Regions from separate parts of the Bacillus sp. FSL K6-6540 genome, predicted to be linked through region 2. Evidence: a T-box and tRNA genes for the amino acid it is inferred to sense, from the RefSeq annotation. Region 2 holds a T-box; the other holds one or more tRNA genes.

Region 1 (15,076 bases), 540 kb from region 2:
CCATTAAAGCCCATTTCCTGACGAAGAAGACCTGTCATCACTTTTTTTGAAAGTGTAGCTGGAACCTGAATGTCCGATCCATCGAGTTTGCTTTTGTAAGTGGTGTCATCAAAGGCGGGAAACTGAACATGGGCTGTCATCACCATATCAGCACCAGCATCAATTGCTTTTTGGAAAGGATAAAGCTCGACCTCACGAAGCCGTTCTTGGCCATGGGAAACGAGCGGCAGTCCATAATGGCTGTCAACGTCCGTGTCTCCATGTCCCGGGAAATGTTTGAGGGCAGACGCGATATCCTGCCGCTGCAACCCTTTCATCGTATATAAACCGAGGCGTGATGTCAGTTCTCGATTGGAGCTGAATGACCGTACGCCGATTACAGGATTATTAGGATTATTGTTAATGTCCACGACAGGGCTGAAATCTGTATTGATGCCTAAGGCAGAGAGCTCTTTCCCGATGATGCTGCCGGTCTGATACGCATTGATTCTGCTTCTGGCTGCGCCCAGCGCCATATTCCCTGGGAAATTAGTGCCCTCCCCTAACCTCGTTACAATGCCGCCTTCCTGATCAATACTCAGCATGAGCGGGATTTTTGGACTTGCCTTTTGGTAATCGTCTGTCAGCTGGACAGTTTGTTTTGTTGTTTTTACATTTTCTGCAAAAAGGATGATGCCTCCGAATTGATATTTCTTGACGAGGCTGGCGACTTCATCATTCATTTCTGTAAGGGCTTGCGGAGAGGACTCGCCTTCCTTTTGCCAATTTCTAAAATCAGGCATCAGCATCTGGCCGAGTTTTTCATCTAACGACATACGATTGACAATCTGATTGGCATCGATTGAACGTTTGGATGCAGAGGCTTCTGTCTGTCTGGCCCCGAAAAAGCATGAAAGAAAGAGAACGGCTGAAAGGATAAGCGGAAAGACAGGTCTCATAGAAACTTCCTCCTATCGTCTAATCATTCACTCCATCGCTTCATAAATCGCGGTTATGACACTTCCATAACTGCCTGTTGCAAATTGATCACCCTCAAAGACGTTTGGATTTTCTTCCGGATCAATAACTGGTGTATGCTTTTTATTTGTTAACAATGCGATGCCTAAATTGTATGCTGGATCAATAATTGTAACTGTCCCTGTCCAGCCGGTATGCCCGTAAGCATTTTCACTGGCATGAGGGCCAAACATCCATTCCATGCTTTTACTTCCGTTCCGCCTCCAGCCAAGAGCGAATGTCGGGTCTGTTGCTGAAGGTGCTTTAAACAGGTCGGCTGTTTTCTGATCAAATAAAGAAATGTTTCGGTATGAACCTTTGTTTAACATGACTTGCAGCAGTATGGCCATATCATCTGCATTTGAGAACAATCCGGCATGCCCAGACACGCCATCCATTGAGTAAAACGCTTTTTCGTCATGCACCTCTCCTTGCAGCGTGTTTGTGCGGATGTTAGGGAATTGAATAACGCCGTCACGTGTATTGCCCATGCGTTCAGTAGCTGCGAACTGTTTCGGTTTAAAGCCCTTTTGCAGCGGATTGTACAAGGTATGCTTCAGCCTGAGCGGTTTGTAGAGCTCTTGCTCCGTGTAGACATCAAGCGGTTTGCCGGTGAGTTTTTCGACAATACATCCGAGTAGCATATATCCAATGTCACTGTATACGTGCTTTGTCCCAGTTTGGTAATCGAGCGGAATTTTCGTCAAATATTCAATCGTTTTGTCCCGTTCCTGGGAATAGTACTTGCCGGCTTTTTCCGGCGTGTAAAAGTAAAAGCTTGATGGGAGCCCTGATTGGTGCTGGAGGACATCGATGACACGTATCTTGTCTTTTCCTTTTATGAGGTCACCCGGCTGATCCTTGAAACCCGGCAAATATGCAGAAACTTTTTCATAGACGTCAAGTTTTCCTTGGCTGACTAAGCGCTGCAATGCAAAATTTGTTGCGTACATTTTTGTATTTGAGGCTAAGTCAAACATCGTGCGGGTTTTCATTTTGGCCGGACGGCGCAGCAGTTCTGATCCTTCGTACTTTTTACTGTAGCCGTATGCTGCTTTTTTTATGATGCGTCCATCCTTCACCACCACAAGAACGGCGCCTGGAAATCCTGCTGCAATATCCCGTTCTATCATCTGATCTACCTTCCTTAGCTTCTTCGTGGAGAATTGTGCAGTTTCTGCATTTATGGTTTTCGGCTCAACCAAGTTGTCTGCTGTTTGTGCGAAGGTTTCATTTGGCGCGAATATCGATAGGGTTAAAATGGCACTGAATATGAACAGTGTCTTTGTTTTCACAGGCTAGCCCCTTTCTGTGCTTCTATCCCGTTTACTATCCCTAAAACAGAAACAATTTAATCGAACTGAGAAGCCATTTCATCTTTATATCCGAATGCATAGGTCAATAAAAAGCCGGCCGCGTAGGAAATAAAGAGCCCAACGATATACAGGATGATTTGCGAAGGCAGGACTAGAAAGGAAAGCGGCAGTCCGGAGACACCAATCGCAATGGTGGCTACTTGAAAATACGCTTGAAAGGCACCACCGATTCCAGCTCCTAAACATGCTGTTAAAAACGGACGGCCAAGCGGCAGCGTGACTCCGAAAATAAGCGGTTCACCAATGCCGAGCAGTCCCGATGGAAGCCCGCCGGCGATTGCTTTCCTCAGTGTTGTTTTTTTCGTCTTCACGAAAACGGCAAAGGCCGCGCCTACCTGTCCTGCACCTCCCATAGCCAAAATAGGGAGCAGAGGATCATCGCCAATTGAATTGATCAGTTCCATGTGCACAGGCGTCAAGCCTTGATGCAGTCCGGTTACGACGAGAGGAAGGAAGGTTGCGCCCAGAATAAAGCCTGCAGCGATGCCGCCGATGTCCAGGATGGACAGAAGGCCGGATGTAATGGCATCAGAAATGAATCCGCCTAAAGGCATAAATACGACATACGTTACGATTCCGGTGATTAACAGTGAAACGGTGGGTGTGACAATGATATCGAGTGATTGAGGAATAAAACGGCGAATAAATTGTTCGGTGTAAGCAATGAATATGGCTGCGAAAAGGACGCCGATCAGACCTCCCCTGCCCGGGAGAAGCTCTTCTCCAAATAAACTGATTTTTGCGATCTCCGGATTGATAATCAAGATCCCGGCCAAAGCCCCAAGTGCGGGTGTCCCGCCAAATTCTTTCGAAGCGTTAATACCGACGAGAATGCCGAGATAAGTGAACAGCCCTGATCCGATGACTGTCAGGATAATCGCAATTTGTGAGTCTGCAGAGAGCCAGCCTGCTTGAATAATTGCTTTGGTAATCCCAGTAATTAAACCGGAAGCGACTAGAGCGGGAATAAGAGGGATAAAAATGCTGGCAATTTTACGTAAGAAAAGTTTAAAAGGAGTGGCGTTTTTTCGATTGATATCGGCTTTCTTTTTGGCCGCAGCTTCTTTGACATCGGCACCTTCTTCTGCTGACACGAGCTTTGAGAAAGCAGCTGTAACATGATTGACGACTCCTGTGCCGAGGATAATTTGTAAGGTTTCAGCTTCAACGACCCCCAATACGCCGTCAAGCTTTCTTAAACCCTGAGCATCTGCTTTGCTTTCATCGTAAGGCGTAATGCGCAGGCGTGTCATGCAATGCGTATATGAAGAAATATTGGATTTTCCTCCGCATAGCTCAAGGATTTTCTGTGCGAGATGATGGTAGTTATTTTCTTTGCTCATTAAAACCCCTCCCCTTCAAGATGCCTTATTTTATTCTCATAGATTGTATGGCTGCTCTCGTTTTATCGATATAACCGGTTGTCGTTTCATACTGCTCAGCCGCCATGCCTAAAAACAAAACATCAATTATAAAAAGCTGGGCGAGGCGGGAAGAAGTGGCTGCACTTCGAATCAAGGCTTCATTGGAATGGGCTGTATACAAAGGGACATCAGCCAGTGCGGAGACGGATGTCTGACTGAATTGTGTGAGGCTGATCGTTGTGATGCCTTTTTCCTTAGCCATGGCGAACAGTTCAACGATTTCTTGTGTCTCTCCTGAAAACGAAATGGCGAATACGATGTCGTCTTTATCTGCATTTGCGATTAAAGATGCCACAAGATGAGTGTCTGTAAACGCGGTTGCTTGTTTATGAATGCGAAGCCACTTTTGCTGGGCGTCCTTGGCGACAATGCCGGAAGCCCCGAGGCCGATAAAATGCACGGTATGAGCTTTGAGAAGCAGAGAAACCGCTCGTTCAAGCTCTTTGTAGTCCATCAGGTCTGAAGTATCCTGAATGGCTTGAATGGCATTGCCGGCCGTTTTTTCGGAAATGGAGGGCAGCGGCTCGTGGGGAACAATATCCCGGTAGCCCTGAAACGTAGGCTTTACCAGATCGCCTGCTACTCTCATTTTTAAATCTTGAAATCCTTTTAAACCGAGTGATTTGCAGAGCCTGATGACGGCAGCGTCACTTGAATTGGCTAAGGCGCTGATTTCGTTGACCGTGCTTTCGATTGCTTTGTGGGGATGGGCTAGGATATAATCTGCAAGTTTGCGCTCGGATGGAGGGAGCTTATGCTTCATTGATTGGATGATCGCTAAACCGCCTGTGGCCATTCTAGTTCTCTCCTTATCATGGATGGTAATGTTCGATTGCTTTGTCAATGAAACCGTTTGCTTCATCGAGTAATGTCTGTGCTTGTTTCTGATCTGTGCTTGTTTTGAGCATGACGATTGCTGTTTTGACGTGATGATCGGCTTGTTCCAGAGTGTATCTTGCTGTGTCGTATGAAGCGTTTGTAAGGCTTTGGATGATGCTGATGGCGCGTTCTTTTAGTTTTTTGTTGCTGACGTTGACGTCTACCATCAAGTTTTCGTAAACCTTGCCGATTTTGACCATTACAGCGGTAGATATCATGTTTAGAATCATTTTATGAGCGGTTGCGGCTTTCATACGTGTTGATCCTGTAATGGCCTCAGGTCCGACGACAACCTCAATACTGTGATCCGCATCCTTGCTGATGGCGGAGTTTTCATTGCAAGTAAGGGCGATGGTGTGTGCTCCGACTTTTCGGGCGTATCTTAGGGCGCCTGCGGCGTACGGTGTGCGGCCGCTTGCTGCGATGGCAATGACGGTGTCATTTGAAGTGAGCTGTATGTTTCTTAAATCTTCAGCTCCTGCTTCTTCACTGTCTTCAATGCCCTCTGCTGCCTGTAAAAAGGCTTTGGGGCCTCCAGCCATGATTCCGATGACCTGATCAGGGCTTACGCTGTAGGTAGGAGGACATTCAACAGCATCCATGACGCCGAGTCTGCCGCTTGTGCCGGCGCCTGTATATATGAGCCGGCCTCCATTTTGAAACGATTCATATGCGCAGTCTACAGCTGTTTTGATGTCGGGGAGAACCTCCTGAACGGCTGCAGCGACTTTCATATCTTCGTTGTTGATCATTTTGAGGATGCCAAGAGTGTTTGCTTTGTGGATTTCAACTGTTTGGCTATTGCGTGATTCCGTTGTGAGACGGTGAAGATTTAATGGTTCTGACATGAGGATGCCCCCTGTTTTAAAATGATATATCTCAATATTCAGTATATTCATCTCTGTTATGATATTTCAACTATGTTTTTAAATTTTTGAAATTTTATTTCACTCAAGACTATAAGAAATGATGAAGGATCAACTGTTCTCCAAGCGGGCCGATTCTTCGCCGTCCTTTATCAAGGAACCCGCTTTTCATATAAAGGTGTTTTGCGCGTATGTTCAGATGATTGACGGCCAAGATGATTTCGTCGCACCATGGAAAATATCCGCTCACAAAAGCGGGAAGCAAAAGCATGGCTTTTTTCGCATAGCCTTTTCCGTGATGCGCAGCGTTTAAAGACAGGGAGCTGAGCAGTAAAGCAAATGGATTGTTAGAATAGGAAGCAAGCGTTTCTTTTGATGCATGTAAAATGAAAAAACCGACTGGAAGGTCGTCTTTTAAGATGACAACCGGGTATCGGTCCTGTATGCCCAGAGCCTGAGACAGCACCTCTTTCGGGAGGGAGGTAAAGCGTTTGTCATCGTTGGTGAGCGTGAATGATTGAAGCTCGGGCAAGTGTTCAGGCTTATAGAAGGATAAAGAAATGTCTTGAGTCATGGGGTGGCCTCCTTACAATATGTCGTCAAGCTCGTTTTCCGAAATGACGCGGTAGCCCGCTTGTTTTAACAGTGCGGCGGTTACTCCGCTGCCGGTGATTTTTTTCCCAGAGAATGTGCCGTTATAGATAAAACCGCTTCCGCAAGATGGACTGTTTTCTTTTAATATGACGGCAGAAGCGTTGATTTCTTTTGCGTAAGCCAATGTTTTCGCGGCGCCTTCCATATATAGTTCTGTGACGTCTTCTCCTGAAGCTGTCACGATTTTCGCTGTTCCATTGAGGACATCCTCGCCGGTGCCTCCTATGATTTCTGCGGGTTCGCGTGGGGTAGAGAAGCCGCCGAGAAGTTCAGGGCAAGCCATGACTGCTTTCTTTTCATCGACTAGTTTTCTGATTTTCTCCGACGCTGCGTGAGAGCCGTTATATCTGCATTCAATGCCTCCAAGGCAAGAACTGACTAGAATCATATTGGGTTCTCCTCTCTTGCTTTGCTTGTCTCTATCATAAAATAAATGGCTTTAGTTGGGAGGCTTTTTCAGTTAAAAAAGGAGTTAAAAAGTTTGAAAATAAAAAATTTAATTTTCCTCTTTACAAACAGGGGGTGACCTGTATATAATAACTTTTGTCAGCTCGACGAGAACACAACGGCCCGTTGGTCAAGCGGTTAAGACACCGCCCTTTCACGGCGGTAACACGGGTTCGAATCCCGTACGGGTCACCATTTGGAGGATTAGCTCAGCTGGGAGAGCATCTGCCTTACAAGCAGAGGGTCGGCGGTTCGAGCCCGTCATCCTCCACCATCTTGCCGGTGTAGCTCAATTGGTAGAGCAACTGACTTGTAATCAGTAGGTTGGGGGTTCAAGTCCTCTTGCCGGCACTGTTTTTTCAAAATTTTATGTGGAGGGGTAGCGAAGTGGCTAAACGCGGCGGACTGTAAATCCGCTCCCTCAGGGTTCGGCAGTTCGAATCTGCCCCCCTCCACCATTATTGGGCTATAGCCAAGCGGTAAGGCAACGGACTTTGACTCCGTCATGCGTTGGTTCGAATCCAGCTAGCCCAGTCACAGACACCTTTGATCAAAAGGTGTCTTTTTTCTTTTCGGAAAAATCATTCCAACTTCTAACTGTTCAGTCTGTATAATAATTTTAAAAATATGTTAAGGTAGTTTATTCACGAATTACCATCTACACCCTGCCAAAAATTTGATAAACTTATTTTATAAAAAAATTGAAACCTTTTGAAACGAAGCTCGTATACATACAGACCGGTGAAGGCAGAGGTTAGATAAATATGGAAATGATGATTAAAAAAAGAATTAAACAAGTCAAAAAAGGCGACCAGGATGCATTTGCGGACATCGTAGATATTTACAAAGATAAAATTTATCAGCTTTGCTACCGTATGCTTGGCAATGTGCATGAGGCGGAGGATATTGCACAGGAAGCTTTCATCAGAGCGTACGTTAATATCGACAGTTTTGATATTAACCGGAAATTTTCAACTTGGCTTTATCGAATCGCGACCAATTTGACCATTGACCGCATTCGCAAAAAGAAGCCGGATTATTACCTCGATGCAGAGGTGGCTGGTACGGAAGGCTTGACCATGTATTCTCAAATCGCCGCAGATGGTGTTTTGCCTGAAGATGCAGTTGTGTCGCTGGAGCTCTCAAACACGATACAGCAGAAAATTTTAAAGCTTCCTGACAAATACAGAACAGTCATCGTATTAAAGTATATTGACGAACTCTCATTAATTGAAATCGGGGAGATTCTAAACATTCCTGTGGGGACTGTGAAAACGCGGATTCACAGAGGCAGAGAGGCTCTTAGAAAACAATTAAGGGATCTTTAAGTGGGGTGATGAAATGAGCTGTCCTGAACAAATTGTGCAGCTTATGCATATGCATCTTGATGGAGATATCCTTCCAAAAGATGAACACGTATTAAATGAACATCTGGAGACATGCGAGAAATGCAGAAAGCATTTTTACGAGATGGAGAAATCCATAGCGCTCGTACGGAGCACATCGCATGTCGAAGCCCCCGCGGATTTTACCGCTAATGTCATGGCAAAATTGCCTAAGGAGAAGAAAAGAGCTTCTGTAAAAAGATGGTTCAGATCCCATCCCGTTATCGCAGCTGCTGCGGTATTCATCATTTTGATGGGCGGGGGTTTTTTTAACAGCTGGCATAATGACCACAATTTCAGCGTGTCCAAGCAGCAGAATCTTGTGGTTCATAACCATACTGTGACCGTGCCAGAAGGTGAGACGGTCAAAGGTGATGTCACTGTCAAAAACGGCAAGCTGATTATTAAAGGCAAAATAGACGGGGATGTAACCGTCGTAAACGGCGAAAAGTATATGGCCTCTGCTGGACAAGTCACCGGTCAGATTGAAGAAATCAATCAATTATTCGACTGGACATGGTACAAGATGAAGTCTGCGGGGAAAAGTGTACTCGATGCATTCAGTCCGAACGGAGAAGAGTAAAGCGCGTTAGCCGCTTTGCTCTTTTTTTGCGGGCTGAGAGGGCTGGCACATTTCACTTGCTAAATCGAAATGTGGTATAATGGGCTCGCTATGTAAAGTACATATGCGTAACCCGTAAAACACAAAATACGAAATGACTGAAATCTTGGAGGACGAGGAAATGGCTTTTGAGGATATCCCTTTTTTGCAGTACCTCGGCAATGCCGTTGATATTCTCCTTGTTTGGTATGTGATATATAAATTGATTATGGTGATACGCGGCACGAAAGCGGTTCAGCTGTTAAAAGGAATTGTAGTCATCGTGCTTGTTCGTATGGCCAGCCAATATTTGGGCCTCAGCACACTTCAATGGCTGATGGACCAAGCGATAACATGGGGATTTTTAGCAATTATTATTATTTTTCAGCCTGAGCTGAGAAGAGCGCTTGAACAGCTAGGCCGCGGCCGCTTTTTTTCGAGGAGCGGCACGCCTGTTGAAGAAGCGCAGCAGAAAACGATTGAGGCCATTACAAAAGCGATCAATTATATGGCGAAACGCCGTATAGGCGCCCTGCTGACCATTGAGCGGGATACTGGAATGGGGGATTATATTGAGACCGGCATACCACTAAATGCCAAAGTCAGCTCTGAGCTGCTGATCAATATTTTTATTCCAAACACCCCGCTTCATGACGGTGCGGTGATTATGAAAAATAATGAAATTGCCGCAGCCGCCTGTTATCTGCCGCTTTCTGAGAGCCCGTTTATTTCAAAGGAACTGGGCACGCGGCACAGAGCGGCAGTCGGTATCAGTGAAGTAACAGACAGTTTGACGATTATTGTGTCTGAAGAGACCGGCGGCGTCAGTGTGGCAAAGAACGGCGACCTTCACAGAGAGCTTACAGAAGAAGCGCTGAAAGAAATGCTTGAAGCCGAGTTTAAGAAAAACACCAGAGACACTTCTTCTAACCGCTGGTATTGGAGGGGCAAGAAAAATGGATAAATTCTTAAACAACCGCTGGGCTGTGAAAATCATTGCTCTACTTTTCGCGCTCTTGCTTTATGTGGCGGTTAACAGCAACCAAGCACCGACTCCGAAAAAACCGGGTGAATCTTTCTTTCCGACATCAACAACTGATGAAGCAACTCTGACTGATATTCCGGTTAAAGCGTATTATGATGATGAAAATTACGTCGTGACGGGTGTTCCGCAAACGGTTAATGTCACGATAAAAGGCTCGACAAGCGCCGTGAAAAAGGCTCGGCAGACCAAGAACTTTGAAATATATGCTGATATGGAACATTTGAAAACCGGCACACATAAGGTTGAGCTTAAGGCCAAAAACGTGTCGGATGGGCTGACAATCTCAATTAATCCGTCTGTTACGACAGTGACCATTCAGGAACGGACGACCAAAAGTTTTCCCGTAGAAGTGGAGTACTACAACAAAAGCAAGATGAAAAAAGGCTATTCTCCGGAGCAGCCGATTGTCAGTCCGAAAAATGTGCAGATTACCGGATCGAAAAATGTCATCGATAATATTTCTCTTGTAAAAGCTTCAGTGAATTTGGAAAACGCAGATGAAACGATTGAAAAGGAAGCGAAAGTGACTGTCTATGATAAAGACGGAAACGCGCTTCCTGTCGACGTGGAGCCCTCGGTCATCAAGATTACCGTTCCGGTGACAAGCCCGAGTAAAAAAGTGCCCTTTAAAATTGAACGGACAGGAAGCCTTCCTGACGGTGTCAGCATAGCGAATATTGAATCCAGCCCCAGTGAGGTAACGGTTTACGGCTCACAGGATGTGTTGGATTCTCTTGAATTTATTGACGGCGTCAGCTTAGATTTAAGTAAAATTAACAAGGATTCCGATATCGAGGCAGATATTCCGCTTCCTGACGGTGTCAAAAAAATCTCACCGTCAAAGGTGACTTTGCATATAGAAGTCGATAGTGAAGCGGATCAGAGGTTCGAGAATGTCCCTATCAAGACTGTAGGGCTGAGCAGCTCACAAAACATTGAATTTCTTGATCCTGAATCACAAGCGATAGATGTAACGGCTAAAGGCTCTCCCACGAATATAAATAAACTGAAAAAATCAGATATTGAATTGTATGTGAATGTTTCAGATTTAGAGGACGGGGAGCATAGCGTGAAGCTTGAAGTGAACGGGCCACAGAATGTAACTTGGTCCTTGGGGCGGAAAACCGCCAAAATCAAGCTGACGTCTAAGAAAAGCAATACATCAACGAATGATAACAGCAGCAATACATCAGGGAACCAGGATGACACAGATAAACAAACAAATGATCAAAAGAACAATCAGCAAGAAGATACAAAGAACACTGATAAAAACAACAACGATCAAAACCAAGACGAAAATAAAGATCAAAACCAAGATCAGGATGAGGATGAATCCACTGCAAATTCACAATCCTCATCGGAATAAAAAAGGAGCGATTATAAAATGGGCAAGTATTTTGGAACAGACGGTGTAAGAGGTGTCGCCAATAGTGAGCTTACACCTGAGCTGGCCTTTAAAGTCGGACGTTTCGGCGGTTATGTGCTGACAAAAGACAAACAACGTCCAAAAGTGCTGATAGGCCGCGATACACGCATCTCCGGCCATATGCTGGAGGGAGCCCTTGTCGCCGGACTTTTATCCATTGGCGCAGAAGTCATGCGCCTGGGTGTCATTTCTACACCAGGTGTATCTTATTTGACAAAAGCGATGGATGCAGAGGCGGGCGTCATGATTTCCGCTTCTCATAACCCAGTGCAGGATAACGGCATCAAATTCTTTGGGGGAGATGGATTTAAGCTTTCTGATGAACAGGAGGCTGAAATTGAGCGCCTGATGGACGAACCTGAGGATAAGCTGCCAAGACCTGTCGGAGCAGACCTTGGACTTGTAAACGATTATTTTGAAGGCGGACAAAAATATCTGCAATTCTTAAAACAGACAGCTGATGAAGATTTCACAGGCATTCATGTGGCATTGGACTGTGCCCATGGCGCAACGTCATCCTTGGCGACACACCTGTTTGCTGATTTAGATGCAGATGTTTCTACAATGGGGACTTCCCCGAACGGATTAAACATTAATGACGGCGTCGGTTCGACTCATCCCGAAGCGCTCAGCGCGTTTGTCAAAGAGAAAAACGCGGATCTCGGTCTTGCGTTCGACGGTGACGGCGACCGCCTGATTGCTGTCGATGAAAAAGGAAATATTGTAGACGGCGACCAAATCATGTACATATGCTCAAAACATCTGAAATCAGAGGGCCGTTTAAAGGATGATACAGTGGTTTCAACCGTGATGAGCAACCTCGGCTTCTATAAGGCGCTCGAAAAAGAAGGCATCAAAAGCGTACAGACAGCTGTCGGCGACCGCTACGTAGTAGAAGCAATGAAAAAAGACGGCTACAACGTCGGCGGAGAACAGTCAGGACATCTTATTTTCCTTGATTACAACACGACAGGGGACGGATTATTGTCTGCTATTATGCTGATGAACACTTTGAAAGCAACAGGCAAGCCGCTGTCAGAGCTTGCAGCTGAAATGCAGAAGTTCCCGCAGCTGTTAGTCAATGTGAGAGTGACTGATAAATATAAAGTTGAAGAAAATGAAAAAGTAAAAGCAATTATTTCTGAAGTTGAAAAAGAAATGAACGGCGACGGCCGGATTTTGGTGCGCCCTTCTGGAACTGAACCGCTCGTCCGTGTCATGGCTGAAGCGAAGACGAAAGAGCTGTGCGATGAGTATGTCAATCGCATTGTTGAAGTCGTCCGGTCAGAAATGGGATTAGAGTAACGAAGTCTATTATCAGAGAGTGAACAAGACAAGCGAGGTTTACATAAGATAATTGTGAGACATACGGCAAAGTTGTTTAAAAAACAATTGACCGTTTATGCCACATGTTGTAAAATCAAGCTTGTCTTGTTCTTATTTTCTCAATAGGAAAAGAAGACGGGATTATTGCTTTACCTATAATTATAGCGCCCGAACTAAGCGCCCGGAAAAAGGCTTAGTTGACGAGGATGGAGGTTATCGAATTTTCGGCGGATGCCTCCCGGCTGAGTGTGCAGATCACAGCCGTAAGGATTTCTTCAAACCAAGGGGGTGACTCCTTGAACAAAGAGAAATCACATGATCTTCCAAAAAACATGTAGGAGGGGACGATTGAAAGTCCCCTTGAAATTTGACTTTCTTCGTCTCCTTTTACAATCTTAGGAGGAAGAAAAATATGTGTGGAATCGTAGGTTATATCGGTCAGCTTGATGCGAAGGAAATTTTATTAAAAGGGTTAGAAAAGCTTGAGTATCGCGGTTATGACTCTGCTGGTATTGCTGTTGCAAACGAACAGGGAATCCATGTGTTCAAAGAAAAAGGACGCATTGCAGATCTTCGTGAAGTTGTGGATGCCAATGTAGAAGCGAAAGCCGGAATTGGGCATACTCGCTGGGCGACACACGGCGAACCAAGCTATCTGAACGCTCACCCGCATCAAAGCGCACTGGGCCGCTTTACACTTGTTCATAACGGCGTGATCGAGAACTATGTTCAGCTGAAGCAAGAGTATTTGCAAGATGTAGAGCTCAAAAGTGACACCGATACAGAAGTAGTCGTTCAAGTAATCGAGCAATTCGTCAATGGAGGACTTGAGACAGAAGAAGCGTTCCGCAAAACACTTACACTGTTAAAAGGCTCTTATGCAATTGCTTTATTCGATAACGACAACAGAGAAACGATTTTTGTAGCGAAAAACAAAAGCCCTCTATTAGTAGGTCTTGGAGATACATTCAACGTCGTAGCATCTGATGCGATGGCGATGCTTCAAGTAACCAACGAATATGTTGAGCTGATGGATAAAGAAATGGTTATCGTCACTGATGACCAAGTTGTCATCAAAAACCTTGATGGTGACGTGATTACACGTGCGTCTTATATTGCTGAGCTTGATGCCAGTGATATCGAAAAAGGCACGTACCCTCACTACATGTTGAAAGAAACGGATGAGCAGCCTGTTGTTATGCGCAAAATCATCCAAACGTATCAAGATGAAAACGGCAAGCTGTCTGTGCCTGGCGATATCGCTGCCGCTGTAGCGGAAGCGGACCGCATCTATATCATTGGCTGCGGAACCAGCTACCATGCAGGACTTGTCGGTAAACAATATATTGAAATGTGGGCAAACGTGCCGGTTGAAGTGCATGTAGCGAGTGAATTCTCCTACAACATGCCGCTTCTGTCTAAGAAACCGCTCTTCATTTTCCTTTCTCAAAGCGGAGAAACAGCAGACAGCCGCGCGGTTCTCGTTCAAGTCAAAGCGCTCGGACACAAAGCCCTGACAATCACAAACGTACCTGGATCAACGCTTTCTCGTGAAGCTGACTATACATTGCTGCTTCATGCAGGCCCTGAGATCGCTGTTGCGTCAACGAAAGCATACACTGCACAAATCGCAGTTCTTGCGGTTCTTGCTTCTGTGGCTGCTGACAAAAACGGCATCGATATCGGATTTGACCTCGTCAAAGAACTCGGTATCGCTGCAAACGCAATGGAAGCTCTATGCGACCAGAAAGACGAAATGGAAATGATCGCCCGTGAATACCTGACTGTATCCAGAAACGCTTTCTTCATCGGACGCGGCCTTGACTACTTCGTATGTGTCGAAGGCGCACTGAAGCTGAAAGAGATTTCTTACATCCAGGCAGAAGGTTTTGCCGGCGGTGAGCTGAAGCACGGAACGATTGCCTTGATCGAACAAGGAACACCAGTATTCGCACTGGCAACTCAAGAGCACGTAAACCTAAGCATCCGCGGAAACGTCAAAGAAGTTGCCGCTCGCGGAGCAAACACATGCATCATCTCACTAAAAGGCCTAGACGATGCGGATGACAGATTCGTACTGCCGGAAGTAAATCCAGCGCTTGCTCCGTTGGTATCTGTTGTTCCATTGCAGCTGATCGCTTACTATGCTGCACTGCATCGCGGCTGTGATGTTGATAAACCGCGTAACCTTGCGAAGAGTGTTACTGTGGAGTAATAAATGTTTAACCCCTTTGGATAAGATTATCTAAAGGGGTGTTTTTATGTCCAAAAGAGAAAGAACGTCTACAGTGGAAAAATGGATTAAAGAAGTTGATGGTACAGGACCCGACTATCGATCGGCCATAGCTATAGATTTAAGATGTTTCCACATAAGGTCGGTCAATCAGGTTAAAAGGCATTAAGACTTTTGCCTAACTGAGTTTTCTGATGTTAATACAGATATAAGAGAGCAGTTCCTCATTAAGATACGCTTTTGATAGCAGTTGGAATTTAGCATGCTAGAAATCCGAAAACCGGAGAGCCTATTGGAATGATAACGTTTTTTTTTATTGTCAATTAATAAAGGCAAAGAATTCTAGAAGTCGCACTTACAATGTACTTGTAGGCCTTAGGTTTTAAAGCTCATTCTTTTTTTATTGAGTACATTCCGG
Region 2 (15,076 bases):
CCTCCCTCACATGCCGAAGCACTGTTTCGGCTAAAAGCAGATCGTTTTCCTCTGACCAAGCGTCTTGTCGCTGTTTTGTCATTTATCTCAACTCCCATTTTTCTTTTCATGGTATTAGAATGTCCAGGTTGGAAAATATTTATACAAATTGGCTGAAAGAATAGGAGATACGAAGGATGGAGCGGCTTGCAGGAACAGTCGAATCCTTGTAAAATGAAGAGTGATGTGATTTTTTTTGAAACGTGATTTTAGGTTATTCACATAGATGAACATAGAAATGAAGGGAAGCGTACGTCATGGCTAATGAATTTCGAGTGTGTGATGATTGCCAAGCCACTAATATCAAAACATTGCTGCCGCGTTTGAAAGAAGTGGACCCGGACGCAAAGGTTGAGGTAGGATGCCAATCTTATTGCGGGCCCGGACGGAAAAAATCATTTGCTTTTGTGAACAATCGCCCGCTGTCAGCTCCGACAGAGGATGAGCTGATTGACAAAGTAAAAAAGAAAATAAAAAAGTAAAAACATATTTTTTCTTAGCCTCGGCCCTCAGGTCAGGCTTTTTTGCTTCACAAGATGTGTTTTTCATGAAGATGGAACAAATCGCCGGGCAAATTCAAGGATGTTTTCAAAGAATAGAGTCGATATAATAGAAACACGGCTAAAAAAAAGAGGGAATGACGATGGCGTATCCAAATGGAAAATTATCAGAAGAAAAAGTGTTTAAAGATCCGGTGCACCGCTATGTTCATGTTCGGGACAAGCTGATATGGGATTTAATCGGAACCCGTGAATTTCAGCGTCTCCGCAGAATTAAGCAGCTCGGCACGACCTATTTGACGTTCCATGGGGCTGAGCACAGCCGGTTCAACCATTCTCTCGGTGTCTATGAAATTGTCAGAAGAATGGTTGATGACGTCTTTAAAGGCCGCCCTGAATGGGATGACAGTGAGCGCGAACTCTGTTTGGCCGCGGCGCTGCTTCATGACCTCGGGCACGGGCCGTTCTCGCATTCATTTGAAAAGGTCTTTCACCTTGACCACGAGGATTTTACAAGAGGTATCATTTTGGGAGACACGGAGGTTAATCAGGTGCTCAGAAAGGTGAGCCCGGGTTTCCCTCAGGATGTTGCTGAAGTCATTGCCAAAACATATAAAAACAAGCAAGTGGTCAGCCTGATTTCGAGTCAGATTGACGCAGACCGCATGGATTACCTGCAGCGCGACGCATATTATACGGGCGTCAGCTACGGCCATTTTGATATGGAGCGGATTCTTCGGGTGATGCGGCCGCGCGAGGATCAGATCGTCATTAAAGAAAGCGGAATGCACGCTGTCGAAGACTATATCATGAGCCGTTACCAAATGTACTGGCAGGTCTACTTCCATCCTGTGACCAGAAGTGCAGAGGTCATTTTAACGAAGATTCTTCACAGGGCGAAGCAGCTGCACGATGAAGGCTATGTCTTCACTCACGCTCCGGTTCATTTCTATTCTATTTTTGAAGGGAAATTGACACTGGAGGATTATGTAAAGCTGGATGAATCTATTATTTTGTATTACTTCCAGGCCTGGGAGGATGAAGAAGACGTGATTTTATCCGACTTGTGCCGCAGATTCATTAACCGCCAGCTTTTCCAATACGTTGAATTCAATCCTAATGAAGAAATGTCGGCTTATTTTGAGCTGACTTCATTGTTCAAAGAGGCGGGGATCGATCCGAGCTATTATTTGGTCGTTGATTCTTCATCAGATCTGCCATACGATTTTTACCGACCAGGAGAGGAAGAGGAGCGTCTGCCGATCCATCTCTTGACGCAAAACGGCCAAATTAAAGAGCTGTCCAGGCAGTCGGCTATTGTGGAATCCATCTCAGGTAAACGGCGGACGGACCACAAGCTGTACTATCCAAAGGACTTAATTTGTGACGGCTCTAAACATCCGGAAGCGAAAATGAAAATCCGGCAGCTGCTGGGACTGACATAGAAATTGGAAAGAAGGAAAAAGGAGATGTCGGGAATTTGTTGAAAGAACATGCAAAACTGATGAAGGTGTTCTCGGATTCTGGAGAAATCATCGGGCGAAAGAAGCTGCAGAAAATGATTTATATCGCCAAGAAAATGCAGTTTCCTTTCTATGAGAAATATGATTTTCACTTTTACGGACCATATTCAGAGGAACTGACGCTCCAGATTGAAGAGCTGTGCAACCTTGGATTTCTGCATGAGGTGAAGGAAAAAAAGGGCGGCTACTTTCAATATCGGTATTCTCTGACTGAGACAGGCTCCGCATTTTTAGACCATGCTGATCTGGACATGCCGGATATGAAAGGCTATATCGACAGTGTAAACAGCCGTTCATCACGGTTTTTAGAGCTGGTTTCCACGATCCTTTACTTTGACGGGCTTGAGGATGAGGAAAAGAAAGAAAAAGTCTTTACCATCAAAAGCAAGCAAAAATATACAAATGAAGAATATGACGAAGCGCTTCAATACATAGAGGAACTGAAGCAGATTTGTTAACCATACCAAGCAAAAGAAATGAATCGTTTCTTTTGCTTTTTTTATTGACAAAAGCTGCTAAGAGATTCATTATGGATAATAGTTATCCATAATGAATCAGGAGTGAATAGGATGAAAATGAAATCAGGAATGGAGCAGGCGGTTTCTGTGCTGCTGTTACTGTCAAGGCTGCCTGTACAGGCTTCTTTGACGTCAGAGGCTATAAGCCAGCGATTGCGCGTGTCTCCGTCTTACTTGAAGAAGCTGATGAGAACATTAGTTCAAGCCGGTTTGGCAGAATCCTTACCAGGGACGAAGGGCGGTTTTACCCTGACGAAGCCTTTGGCTGACATTACGCTTTATGATGTTTATCAAGCGGTCGAAGGCAGAGGTTCGATGTATCAGGGGAAAGGCCTGCTGCAATCTGTATTTGAGGGTGAAAGTCACTGTGTGCTGGAGACAGTCATGGGGGAAATCGAGGATAAATGGTCCAATCTCATGAAAGAAGAATCCTTGCAGCATGTCATGGACAGAGTCGGGGAATTGTATGATCTTGAAAAAATAGATGATTGGGTAATCAAGCAAGTGAAAGGGCAATTGTAATGAAAAATAGCGGGTCTATACAAGAATCAACATCATCAACAGGCATATCCGTGCTGATCGTGCTTGCACTTGGTTTCCTCATGGCAACTCTTGATGTGACCGTTGTGAATGTGGCGATGGCTGATATGAAAAACACTCTTTCAATGTCACTTTCAGGTGTAACGTGGGTTGTGGACGGGTACATTCTTACTTTTGCGTCGCTTCTGCTGGCGGGCGGAGCCTTGGCTGACCGTTTCGGCTCGAAGACGATCTATATCTTGGGTCTAGCTGTTTTTGTTCTCGCCTCTTGTCTATGCGCTGCATCCTTTAATGGGCAGATGCTGATTGTCGGACGTCTCATACAGGGAATTGGGGCAGCATTGTTTATGCCAAGCTCACTCAGCCTTTTGGCTGCCTCTTACCCTGATGAGCGGGTACGGGCGAGAATGTTTGGGCTGTGGGCCGCGCTTGTTTCCGCCGCTTCAGGCCTTGGGCCCTTTATCGGGGGCGTGCTGGTAGAGTTGGCGGGCTGGCAGAGTATTTTTCTAATCAATGTGCCAATAGGGGCTGCTGCGCTCATTTCAGCTTACCGAATCCTCAGCCGCGTTCCGGGAAAAAGCAGCCGCGTGAACATCATCGGGCATCTGCTTGGCATGATGGCTCTCGGGTTTCTTTCCTATGCTTTGATACAGGGGCCTTCAGCGGGCTGGCGCTCGCCAGTGATTCTTGCAGCATTTACTGCAGCGATTTTGGCATTTGTGCTGTTTTTGCTGCGGGAAATTTCTGCAAAAGCACCCATCCTGCCGGCGTCCTTATACAAAAACGGCCGCTTCTCAGCTGCCCAATTTATCGGGTTTTTGCTGAATTTCGCCCTTTTTGGAGGCATGTTTATGCTCAGCCTTTTTTTGCAGGAAGCAGGAGGCGCAAGTTCCTTTATGGCTGGAGTGGAGCTGCTGCCGATGATGGCGGTCTTCGTGATCGGCAATCTGCTGTTTGCCCGTCTGGCGAATCGGTTTGAAGCCGGTCAGCTTATGTTTGTATCAATGGCGGTCAGCTGTATCATTGCATTGCTGTTGTTTGTGCTGATTTCTCCGGATTTTCCTTATTGGCAGCTGGCGGTGTTGATGTCTGTTATGAACCTCTGTACCGGTATTACAGTTCCTGCCATGACAACTGTGATCATGCAGGCTGCCGGGCAAAGACATACGAATATCGCCGGTGCGGCGTTAAATGCAAACCGGCAAATCGGAGCCTTGGTCGGCGTAGCGATAACCGGGGTGATCATTCATCTGTCCGCCACTTGGTATGCTGGTGCCGGGTTTACGTTTTTGATGATGGGAGCGGCATACAGCCTCGCTGCATTGCTTGTATGGCTGTTTCTGGCTGCCCATAACGGGACTGCCGCGTCAGAAAAAAATGTAAATCACTGATTGCGCTTTGTGGGAATATATAGTAAGATATAAAAAATTATTGAAACAACAGGCACTGATAAGGACACGAGATGCTTTTTACGGTTTCCAGAGAGGGAAGGACAGCTGAGATCTTCCTAACGCAGGGAAAGCAGCTTACCGCCTTTGAGCCGTATCGGGGAAAACAAGTATCTGATACCGTCATGCTGCGTTACAGCATCTTTAAGCCGATCACCATGTGTAATTGATCGGGAATTTGGGTGGAACCACGGATGATCAACACATTCGTCCCTTTTAGAGGGATGGGTGTGTTTTTTTATTTGAATTGAATACATGCGAAGAAAAGGACATGAATGATAGTTACGGTTTTCAGAGAGGGAAGGAAAGGTGAGAGCTTCCCAGCTTAGGAATATCATTTACCACCTTGGAGCAGCATTGGGGAACTGAAGTAACCAATGCCGTCTATGCTGCGTTACAGCACCGAGCCGACAACATAGTATTTGTCGGGAACTTGGGTGGAACCACGGGTTAATCACACACTCGTCCCTATCTGCGGGACGGGTGTGTTTTTTTATATATAACAATGAATAAGGAGTGTTCTAAAATGAGTAAACATGTACACATTCAGCTTCCGGACGGACAGATCCAGGAATATCCGAAAGGCATCACAATCAAAGAAGCGGCTGGTTCTATCAGTTCCAGTCTGCAAAAGAAAGCGGCCGCAGGTCAGGTCAACGGCAAGCTTGTTGATCTCAGTTTCAAGCTGGAGGAGGATGCTGAGCTTTCGATTGTCACACTCGATTCACAAGAAGGCTTGCAGGTGCTTCGCCACACAACAGCGCACGTGCTGGCCCAAGCAGTAAAACGGCTGTACGGCGAAGTGTCATTGGGGGTAGGGCCTGTGATTTTAGACGGCTTCTACTATGACATGAAGCTGGGGAAAAGCTTGGCATCAGGAGACTTAGAGGCCATCGAAAAAGAAATGAAAAACATAATAAATGAGAACCTTGAAATCAAACGTATAGAGGTTTCTTACGAAGAAGCTGAAGAGCTGTTTGCACAAAAAGACGAGCGGCTCAAGCTTGAGATTTTAAAGGATATTCCGCGCGGGGAGGATATCACACTGTACCAGCAAGGGGAATTCGTTGACCTGTGCCGAGGGCCGCATCTTCCTTCTACAGGGATGATCAAGGCGTTCAAACTGACAAGAGTATCAGGCGCTTATTGGCGCGGAGACAGCAAAAATGAAGTCCTGCAGCGGGTGTACGGGGTTGCCTTTCAAAAGAAAAAAGATTTGGATGCGCACCTGCATATGCTGGAAGAAGCGGCAAAACGAGACCATCGCAAGCTCGGCAAACAGTTAGGGCTGTTTATGTTTTCTGAAGAAGCGCCGGGGATGCCGTTTTATTTGCCGAAAGGGCAGATTGTCCGTAATGAGCTGGAGCGCTTCTCGCGTGAGCTGCAAACAAATGCCGGCTACGATGAGGTGCGTACGCCGTTTATGATGAATCAGCGGTTATGGGAGCAGTCAGGCCATTGGGACCATTATCGCGACAATATGTACTTTTCAGAAGTGGATGATACAAGATTCGCAATGAAGCCGATGAATTGCCCCGGCCACATGCTCATTTTTAAAAACAGCCTGTATTCTTATCGGGATCTGCCAATTCGCATGGCGGAATTCGGACAGGTGCACCGCCATGAATACAGCGGCGCTTTAAACGGAATGCTTCGCGTTCGGACGTTCTGTCAGGATGACGCCCATATTTTCGTTCGGGAGGATCAGATTGAGAGTGAGATCAAAGAAGCGATTCGGCTGATTGATGAGGTATATCGGACATTTGGTTTCGTGTATTCTGTTGAGCTTTCGACTCGCCCGGAGGATTCATTAGGCGATGACAGCCTTTGGGAAGCGTCGGAACGTGCCTTAGCACGCGTCCTAGAGGAGCTTGGCCTCTCTTATGAGATCAATGAAGGCGATGGGGCGTTTTACGGGCCGAAAATTGATTTCCACATAAAAGATGCCCTGAAACGGAGCCACCAATGCGCGACAATTCAGCTTGATTTTCAAATGCCGGAAAAATTTGATTTAACATATATCAACGAACTCAATGAGAAGGTTCGTCCCGTTGTCATCCACAGAGCGGTTTTCGGCTCAATCGACCGTTTCTTCGGCATTTTGATCGAGCATTACGGCGGGGCTTTTCCAGTCTGGCTCGCACCGATCCAGGTTCAAATCATACCGGTTTCGCACGTTCACTTAGACTATTGCAGAAAGGTGCAGGCGGAGCTGAAGCAGGCGGGGATAAGAGCCGGCATTGATGAGCGCAATGAGAAGCTGGGCTATAAAATCAGAGAATCGCAGGTGCAAAAAATTCCGTGCGTGCTGGTGCTTGGAGATCATGAGGAGCAGGAGGATGCGGTAAACGTCCGCCAATTCGGATATCAGCAGAATGAACAAGTTCCTTTTCAGACATTTAAAGATGAGCTTGTGAAACAGGTGGAAAATCGAGGCATGTAGGATAAAAGCTGTGAATTCATATTTTGCTTTTTTGACTTTCCCTATTCGGAATCAGTAAAATAATAAGTAAATCATATCGTTCGTATGTTATGAATGCATCTCGAAATGGGGAAATTGACATGGACCATGACAAACTGGAAGCAAATTTGCTGGATCACGCACTTACAAAATATTTGAAAAGCACGAAGCAATTAGATGAAGCCACCGTTCCGAAACACGTGAATAATGTAAGAGGGTTTATTCTGCGGATCATACACAGACATGGGAGCTGCACCATAAAGGATATTTTGAAGGAGGTCACACTGTCTCCCTCTGCCACGACCACAGCTCTGAATCATTTAGAGCAGGAAGGGTTTATTGAGAGATCCAGAAATAATAATGACCGCCGCACTGTATGGATTACGCTTTCTGAATCGGGCCGGGGAGCGGCTGAACAAATGATCGAAAACCGCCAGCAGCTGATTGACGGCATGTTTGAACGTTTAACAGCCGAAGAGAAAGAGACGTTCTTGGCGATTATTGCGAAGCTGGCTCAATAGGGATAATAAAAGCCGGTGCGCGAAGCGCCGGCTTTATAGAGATTATTCCATATCGCTCAGGCGTTTGCCTGCGACGGCATAATGGTCTTTTCTCATTTCTTCTATAAAGACAACAATTTTTTCTTCAGAAGCACCGGTTGTTTCCTTTACGGCTTCTGTTACTTTCTCGACAAGATTGCGTTTTTGCTCGTCTGTACGGCCTTCGAGCATTTTGACAGTTACGTATGGCATGGGTGCTGAATCCTCCTTTATCTCGTTTCCTCTCTTTAGAAAAAGAGGCTTCTTATAGTATACTGAATAAAGTAAATTCTTGCATTTTGAGAAAGAGGGATATCTCACTTGGACCGTTTTTTATATTATCCGTTATCTTTAATGCCATACCTCGTCATCACGCTAATTGTGTCGTTTACGATGCACGAGCTTGCCCACGCTTATGTCGCATACAAATTCGGTGACGATACGGCGAAAAAACAAGGAAGACTGACGCTGAATCCCATTAAACACCTTGATCCGTTCGGAACCATTTTGATTTTGGTGGCCGGCTTCGGGTGGGCGCGCCCCATTCCCGTGAATAGACGCTTCTTTAAGAAGCCTCGGCTTGCCGGTGTGCTCGTATCTATAGCCGGGCCCGTCAGTAACCTGATTCTTGCGTTTATTGGTTTCTTTTTGTTAGTGTTGATGCATGCGTACGGAATGGAAATGCTTGCGGCGTTCAGCACGGGGCTGGATCAGTTTTTTTCTATTTGGATACAGCTGAATCTTGTCTTGTTTTTATTTAATCTGCTGCCGCTTCCTCCGCTCGATGGCTATCGAATTATAGAAGATCTCGTTCCGCCGGGCGTGCGTGCCAAAATGACGCAGGCGGAGAGCTACGGCTTTATCGTATTTTTGGTGCTGTTTGTGACACCGCTAGGATCTTACGTGCTGTGGCCGATGCTCAATGCAGGAAGAGATTCGATTTTAAAGCTGTTTTCAGCGATATTTCAACCGCTTTTGTAGGAGGTAGAACTTCATGGAAGAAAAAAAGAAAAAATCAATCGGGTTTAATATTATCAAAAGTGATCCGACAGACGGACACGGCGGTTTTGGCGTAGGGGCACTCAGCCTTGATAACATTTCTCCCGTATTCGTTGATGTAGAGGAAAAAGAAGCGTTCGTAGACATCGGCGCCATGCATGCCCGCAGCACCGTTGAAAAAGGAATAAAATTTCTCCCGAATAAAGAAGAAGTGCCGAACGGAAAACCATACTGGCTTGTGTGGGTAACGATTGACAGAAAAGAAGAGGGGCCTTATTACGCCGGTGTGACAGCCTGTGAAATGACGGTCGACAGAAGTATCAGAAGAGGCTACAAGTCGCTGCCTGAGCATGTGAATTTGATGGATAAATCCATGAAACGGAAAATCATCGTTGATAAAATGGACGACAGCTCGAAGCGTGTACTAGGCGAATTTCTGAAAAAGCATGATCAGGGCCTATGGGACCGTTCCTCAGATGAGTTAAAAACGAGCCTGCTTCCAGAAAACAATTAATTTATGAATTTTCTGTGAACTTTTAAAGTATTTGAGATATTTTTCGTAAACATTGAGTAAACTGGTGATACAGAAATAGGACATGGAAAATCCCGAGCCGAAACAAGACTCGGGGTTTTTCATTTTTAGGGGGATATGATGTACGAAACCATTCGAGTCGGCGATTGGTTGATAAAAGCCGACGTGGAAGAAACGAGAAAGCAATATGAGAAAGATATAGAGGATATGTGTGAATGCGGTAACTGTCTTAACTATTACGAGGCAGTGAATGAACTGCCAGTCCAAAAAGCACAAGTATTAGAAAGTTTCGGCCTCATTCCGTCCAAATGCACAGATATAAATTATCATGGGGTAAAAGATCATCTGCACTTTTATATAGCGAGTTATTTTATAGTAGGCCGTATTGTTGAAGGAAAACAAGAATGGAATCCGAAAAAGATTGATTTCTCGTGGCATATTTCATTTTCAGTGCCGCAACACCAAATTTACATTCCTAAGGGTTTTCCAAAACCAATTATTCAGCTCGATTGTGTTACGCTTCTTCCATGGGTCATTGACCAACCATACGAATAACCCGGCCTCCGAGGAGCCGGGTTATTTTCAATGATGTCGCCCCAGCCATTTGTCCCACCACTTTTTCTCGGAAGCAGGCTTTTCTTTGGATGGAAGCCGGTCTTTTGTTTGTTTTGCGGGTTCTGCCCCGTAGCACACGTTTGCGGGTTCTGTCCCTTTCACAAAATATGTGTAATGCTTAGCGGCACAGCCGGGACCTGATGAGTAGCCTGTTTCCGGATCAATGTACACACCGGTTACGCCTTTTGGCGGCTTGAACGCGGTTTCCGGTTCGCCTTTGAGCGCGTCCTCCATGAAGTCCGCCCAAATGGTTTTAGCATAGCTTTTTTCTTCGACCGAGTCGATGGTGCTGTTTTTGTCATAGCCGGTCCAAACACCGGCGGCCAGCTTCGGATTGAAGCCGATCATCCAGCTGTCTGCGCTGGTGGTTCCTGATTTTCCGGCATACGTTCTTGTCAGGCGGTTGGCTATCGTTCGCCCCGTAACCGACGTATATCCATTTAAATCGGTATCAAACATGCCTGTCATCATACTCGCTGTGACAAAAGCGGCTTTTTCATCAAGCACCTGTTTATGCTGATTCGGGTTTTCGTACAGCACGTGGCCGGCTGCGTCCGTTACTCTTGAAATAAAAGTCGGTTCGATTTTCTTTCCGCCATTTGCGAGCATGGCATAGGCGTTGACCATCTCAATCGGACGTACGGGTTCGGTGCCGAGTGCCAGGGACGGCAGTGCTTGAAGATGGGCGGTAATGCCGAATTCCTTTGCCGTCTTTACAAGTTTGTTCGTGCCGAGGAAAAGATGCGTTTTCACAGCGTAAATATTGTCGGAAAGCGCCAGCGCCCGCAGAAGCGTAATCGGCTTGTTGGCATAGTATCCGTTATAGTTGCTTGGAGAATAGGTTTCTCCCTTTGCATCAATTTGAAACTCGGTTTCTTCGCTTTTCATCAAAGTGACTGGCGTAAATCCGCTCTGAATCGCTTTATAGTACAGCAACGGCTTGATCGTCGAAGCAGGCTGGCGCTTCGCCTGTGTCGTCCGGTCAAACGGGCTTTTTTGATAATCCCTGCCGCCGACAAGGGCGAGAACGTTTCCGGTGCGGGGATCAATGGCTGAAAACCCGACTTGAATGTCAGATCCCGCGTTAACCGTTTCGGTAATGGTCTCCTCGGCGATGCGCTGCATCCGTTTATCTACCGTTGTATAGACGTTTAACCCGCTCGTTTCAATTTGCTCCCGTGTCATGCCGAGCTTTTTCTCCAGCTCTCTCATCGCATTGTCGTAGAAATAAGGAGCCTTTCTCTTGGAAACTTGTTTATTCAAAGGCTGATAGGAAAGAGGTTCCTTGATCAATTCATCCGCTTTCTTTTGGCTGATCATCTGCTGCTTTTCCATCATCCGCACAATCGTTTTCTGGCGTTCCTTGGCCTTCGTCTCATTGACATACGGTGAATAGCCGGAAGGGCCTTTCGGGATTCCTGCCAAAAGCGCCGCCTCCGCATCCGTCAGGTTTTTGGCATGCTTGCCGAAATACAGGCGGGAAGCTGCTTCAATGCCGTAGGCGCCGTGGCCGTAGTAAATCGTATTTAAATAGCCTTCTAATATCTCGTCCTTAGAATAGTTTTGTTCCAGACGGATCGTGTAGAACGCCTCATTCCATTTCCGTTTCCACGTTTTGTCGTGTTCAAGGTATAAGTTTCTCGCATATTGCTGGGTGATGGTGCTTGCACCCTGAACCTTGGCAAATGCTTTGAGGTCAGCAAGCGCCGCGCCGGCCATGCGTTTATAATCAAAGCCGTGATGATCGTAGAAATTCTGGTCTTCAATCGCCACTGTCGCTTTTACGATCGTCGGATTCATGTCCTTTAAGGGGACCCAATAGCGCTTTTCGCCGTAGTTCGTTTCCCCGAGCTTTGAGCCGTCACTCGCATACAAAATCGTGGATTGCGGCACTTGCACCGAGGGAGCGCCCTGGTATTTGGCTATCAAAATGACAGTCATAAACACGGCAGCTGCCGCCAAGGCCGCAAAAGCCCCTAAAAAGATAAAGGCGCGAACGGTTTTCAGCGTCAGTCTCAGCCGTTTATTTGTCATTGCATCCACAACGGGTTCCCCCTTTTTTTATGTTTCTACTATTATGAGAAAAAAAGATCGTTTTTAAACATCGCAGAACAGGACGCATCTTTACTTTTTCCCCGCCATCCTCTATACTTTTTCCTTAGGTGAAAATGAGATTTCAACCGAGAATAAAAGCTGATTAGACGCTTACAATAAATGAATACAGCCTCGAAAGGGAGATGACAATTGAGCGAACTTTGGTACACAGAGAAGCAGACGAAAAACTTTGGCATTACGATGAAGGTTAACAAGACGTTACATACAGAACAAACGGAGTTTCAGCATTTAGAAATGGTGGAAACAGAAGAGTTCGGCAACATGCTGTTTTTGGACGGCATGGTGATGACATCTGAAAAAGACGAATTCGTTTATCACGAAATGGTGGCGCATGTCCCATTATTCACGCACCCAAATCCGGAGCACGTTCTCGTAGTCGGCGGCGGTGACGGCGGCGTTATCAGAGAAATCCTGAAGCACCCAAGCGTGAAAAAAGCGACACTTGTAGATATTGACGGCAAGGTTATCGAATACTCTAAAAAGTTCCTTCCTTCTATCGCAGGCAAACTGGATGATCCGCGCGTTGACGTGCAGGTAGATGACGGATTTATGCACATTGCAAAATCTGAAAATCAATATGACGTCATCATGGTAGATTCGACTGAACCAGTCGGACCGGCTGTAAACCTGTTTACAAAAGGATTCTACGCAGGAATCGCTAAAGCGCTGAAAGAAGACGGCATTTTTGTCGCACAGACGGACAACCCATGGTTTACACCGGAATTAATCACAAATGTACAGCGCGACGTGAAGGAAATCTTCCCGATTACGAAGCTGTATACGGCGAACATTCCGACATATCCAAGCGGTTTGTGGACATTTACAATTGGCTCGAAAAAATATGATCCGCTTGCAGTGGAAGACAGCCGTTTCTTCGATATTGAGACAAAATATTACACAAAAGATATTCATAAAGCGGCATTTGTTCTGCCGAAATTTGTGAGTGACCTGATTAAATAATGAAGGTATGGCGCAGGAGCGAATCTTGCGCTTTTTTACAGGAAAGCGAGGGTATTATCGATGAGATTTGATGAAGCTTATTCAGGAAAAGTATTTATTGCGAGCCGTCCCGAGTGGGAAGAGGCGGACGCCATTCTTTACGGCATGCCGATGGACTGGACAGTCAGCTATCGCCCGGGCTCACGCTTTGGCCCAAGCAGAATCCGTGAGGTATCAATCGGCCTTGAGGAATACAGCCCATATTTAGACCGCGATCTGGCTGACTTGAACTTCTTTGACGCCGGCGACATTCCGCTGCCGTTTGGAAATCCGCAGCGAAGCCTGGATATGATTGAAGAGTACGTGGACAGCATTTTAGAAAAAGGGAAGTTCCCAATGGGTATGGGCGGGGAGCACCTCGTGTCATGGCCTGTTATTAAAGCGATGTACAAGAAATACCCAGACCTTGCGATTATCCATTTTGACGCACATACAGATCTTCGTGTTGATTATGAGGGAGAACCGCTTTCTCACTCCACGCCGATCCGTAAGGCGGCAGAATTGATCGGACCGCACAATGTGTATTCATTCGGAATCCGTTCCGGCATGAAAGAAGAGTTTGAATGGGCGAAGGAAAACGGCATGCACATCTCAAAATTTGAAGTGCTTGAACCGCTGAAAGAGGTGCTTCCGAAGCTGGCGGGCCGTCCGGTTTATGTCACAATTGACATTGACGTATTAGACCCTGCACACGCACCGGGTACAGGAACGGTTGACGCCGGCGGCATCACGTCTAAAGAACTGCTTGCATCGGTCCATGAAATTGCGCGTTCAGAGGTAAACGTAAAGGGCGCTGATTTAGTGGAAGTCGCACCGGTGTATGACCACTCAGAGCAAACGGCAAACACAGCCAGCAAAATCATCCGTGAAATGCTGCTTGGGTTTGTGAAATAAGTAAACATCCAGACGATGTCTGGATGTTTTTTATTCCCAGTCTTTACAAACATCAATCCACACTTTTGAGAAAGAAAATTCGGATAATTCTTTCGGTGTTAATTCAATAGCGGAGTTTCTGCTGCCGCATGCGGGGAAAACAGTCTGAAACCGTTTCAGCGATACATCAAGATAAACCTCAGGATCATGAGCCAATCCAAATGGGCAAACTCCTCCAATTTCATGGCCTGTCTGCTCCAGCACCTCATTAGGAGAGAGCATTCTTGCTTTAAAGCCAAATGTTTGCCTGGACTTTTTGTTGTCGATCTTGGCATCGCCGCTGCCACAACAGAATCACCTGATCTCCTTCCCCTCTAAGGACAGGGACTTGGCGATTCTAGACAGGCTTACGCCGATTGTCTCAGCTGCCTGTTCAACGGTCGCACTCGACGTTTCGAACTCCGTCACATCATTTTCTCGATTCCATTGAGTAAAGTGGGTTCTCACACTTTTTAGAGACATGCTGCATTTCCACTATTTTTAAGATTATTGAAAAAATCATAGAATGGATTGGGAGACTGGGTAAAGAGGGGACAAAAAAACCGCCGATGGACGGCGGTTAAATCATTCCTCGTTGTGCAACTTCAATTTGGTGTGTAGGTGCATTTGCAATAGTTGTTGCCACGAACACAGTGCTTAGAGCCAGACAAGAGAGTAATAGTTTAGACTTCAATTTCATACAAACTCACTCCTCCTTGAATAAGTTGCCTTACTTGTTCCACCTTCAAAAAATAAGCAGAAGCTTTTTGAAAATTTTTACGTTCATGATAATATTTTGCCACATCAATAGCGAAATCTTCAAGATCAGCATACAACATTTTACTTTCGAGAAAATTAAAAAATCCTTGAATTGCTTCTTCATCCGGGCCTGATAAGTATAAAGATTTCAAAAATTCAAACTCTGATAAATATATTACATCTCCGGCCTTTTGTGAATAAGCCATTCCCTTACTATGATATTCATGAGCTTTATCCATTTTTCCTAATTTATAATGGATCTGTGTAATTAAAAAATACGCTTGAGGTAAGGAAGGAAGAATATTTGATTCTTCAAAAACAGCTATTGCTCTTTTGAAATAAGGTATGGCATCCTCATATTGGCTTTGGCTGTTTTTACAAAGCCCGATATTGTACAAAGTTCTCCCCATTAATTGGGGCTGCTTTTCAGCTTCTGCCATAGAATAAGCTTTTTGAAAATGTGAGATGGCATCCTCATACTGTTTTAAATCTAAAAAATTGGTGGCAAATAAAGAATGACACTGCAGCAATCTTATATTATAAGCTTCATGTTCTTTGTATATTTCATATGCTTGCC

What was found. The T-box of region 2 lies ahead of thrS (threonine--tRNA ligase). A T-box ahead of a tRNA ligase gene usually reads a tRNA of that ligase, here a tRNA-Thr.
Region 1: it encodes a tRNA-Thr, which carries the amino acid that the T-box ahead of thrS (threonine--tRNA ligase) is inferred to sense. The anticodon was not compared.

The regions. Positions count from the first base shown of each region.
Region 1 is NZ_JBBOXH010000002.1:1,045,605-1,060,680, forward strand. It holds gene nagZ (beta-N-acetylhexosaminidase) at 1-938, opposite strand, end outside; gene amiE (N-acetylmuramoyl-L-alanine amidase) at 966-2,291, opposite strand; gene MHH82_RS37830 (PTS transporter subunit EIIC) at 2,348-3,715, opposite strand; gene MHH82_RS37835 (MurR/RpiR family transcriptional regulator) at 3,741-4,592, opposite strand; gene murQ (N-acetylmuramic acid 6-phosphate etherase) at 4,609-5,523, opposite strand; gene MHH82_RS37845 (GNAT family N-acetyltransferase) at 5,633-6,115, opposite strand; gene MHH82_RS37850 (DUF523 domain-containing protein) at 6,128-6,583, opposite strand; tRNA gene MHH82_RS37855 (tRNA-Glu) at 6,763-6,837, shown strand; tRNA gene MHH82_RS37860 (tRNA-Val) at 6,841-6,916, shown strand; tRNA gene MHH82_RS37865 (tRNA-Thr) at 6,921-6,993, shown strand; tRNA gene MHH82_RS37870 (tRNA-Tyr) at 7,016-7,100, shown strand; tRNA gene MHH82_RS37875 (tRNA-Gln) at 7,105-7,176, shown strand; gene sigW (RNA polymerase sigma factor SigW) at 7,407-7,970, shown strand; gene rsiW (anti-sigma-W factor RsiW) at 7,984-8,610, shown strand; gene cdaA (diadenylate cyclase CdaA) at 8,771-9,592, shown strand; gene cdaR (CdaA regulatory protein CdaR) at 9,585-11,039, shown strand; gene glmM (phosphoglucosamine mutase) at 11,058-12,404, shown strand; gene glmS (glutamine--fructose-6-phosphate transaminase (isomerizing)) at 12,838-14,640, shown strand; gene MHH82_RS37910 (hypothetical protein) at 14,687-14,827, shown strand.
Region 2 is NZ_JBBOXH010000002.1:501,440-516,515, reverse strand. It holds gene rsfA (prespore-specific transcription regulator RsfA) at 1-82, opposite strand, end outside; gene MHH82_RS35035 (DUF1450 domain-containing protein) at 297-521, shown strand; gene MHH82_RS35030 (HD domain-containing protein) at 683-1,984, shown strand; gene MHH82_RS35025 (YwgA family protein) at 2,020-2,520, shown strand; gene MHH82_RS35020 (Rrf2 family transcriptional regulator) at 2,632-3,102, shown strand; gene MHH82_RS35015 (MFS transporter) at 3,102-4,511, shown strand; T-box leader at 4,558-4,786, shown strand; T-box leader at 4,820-5,041, shown strand; gene thrS (threonine--tRNA ligase) at 5,095-7,011, shown strand; gene MHH82_RS35005 (MarR family transcriptional regulator) at 7,131-7,550, shown strand; gene MHH82_RS35000 (2-hydroxymuconate tautomerase) at 7,593-7,781, opposite strand; gene MHH82_RS34995 (site-2 protease family protein) at 7,890-8,549, shown strand; gene MHH82_RS34990 (YwhD family protein) at 8,563-9,081, shown strand; gene MHH82_RS34985 (hypothetical protein) at 9,217-9,654, shown strand; gene MHH82_RS34980 (transglycosylase domain-containing protein) at 9,682-11,757, opposite strand; gene speE (spermidine synthase) at 11,959-12,789, shown strand; gene speB (agmatinase) at 12,850-13,722, shown strand; partial or broken gene MHH82_RS34965 (YbaK/EbsC family protein) at 13,753-14,223, opposite strand; gene phrF (phosphatase RapF inhibitor PhrF) at 14,321-14,440, opposite strand; gene rapF (response regulator aspartate phosphatase RapF) at 14,424-15,076, opposite strand, start outside.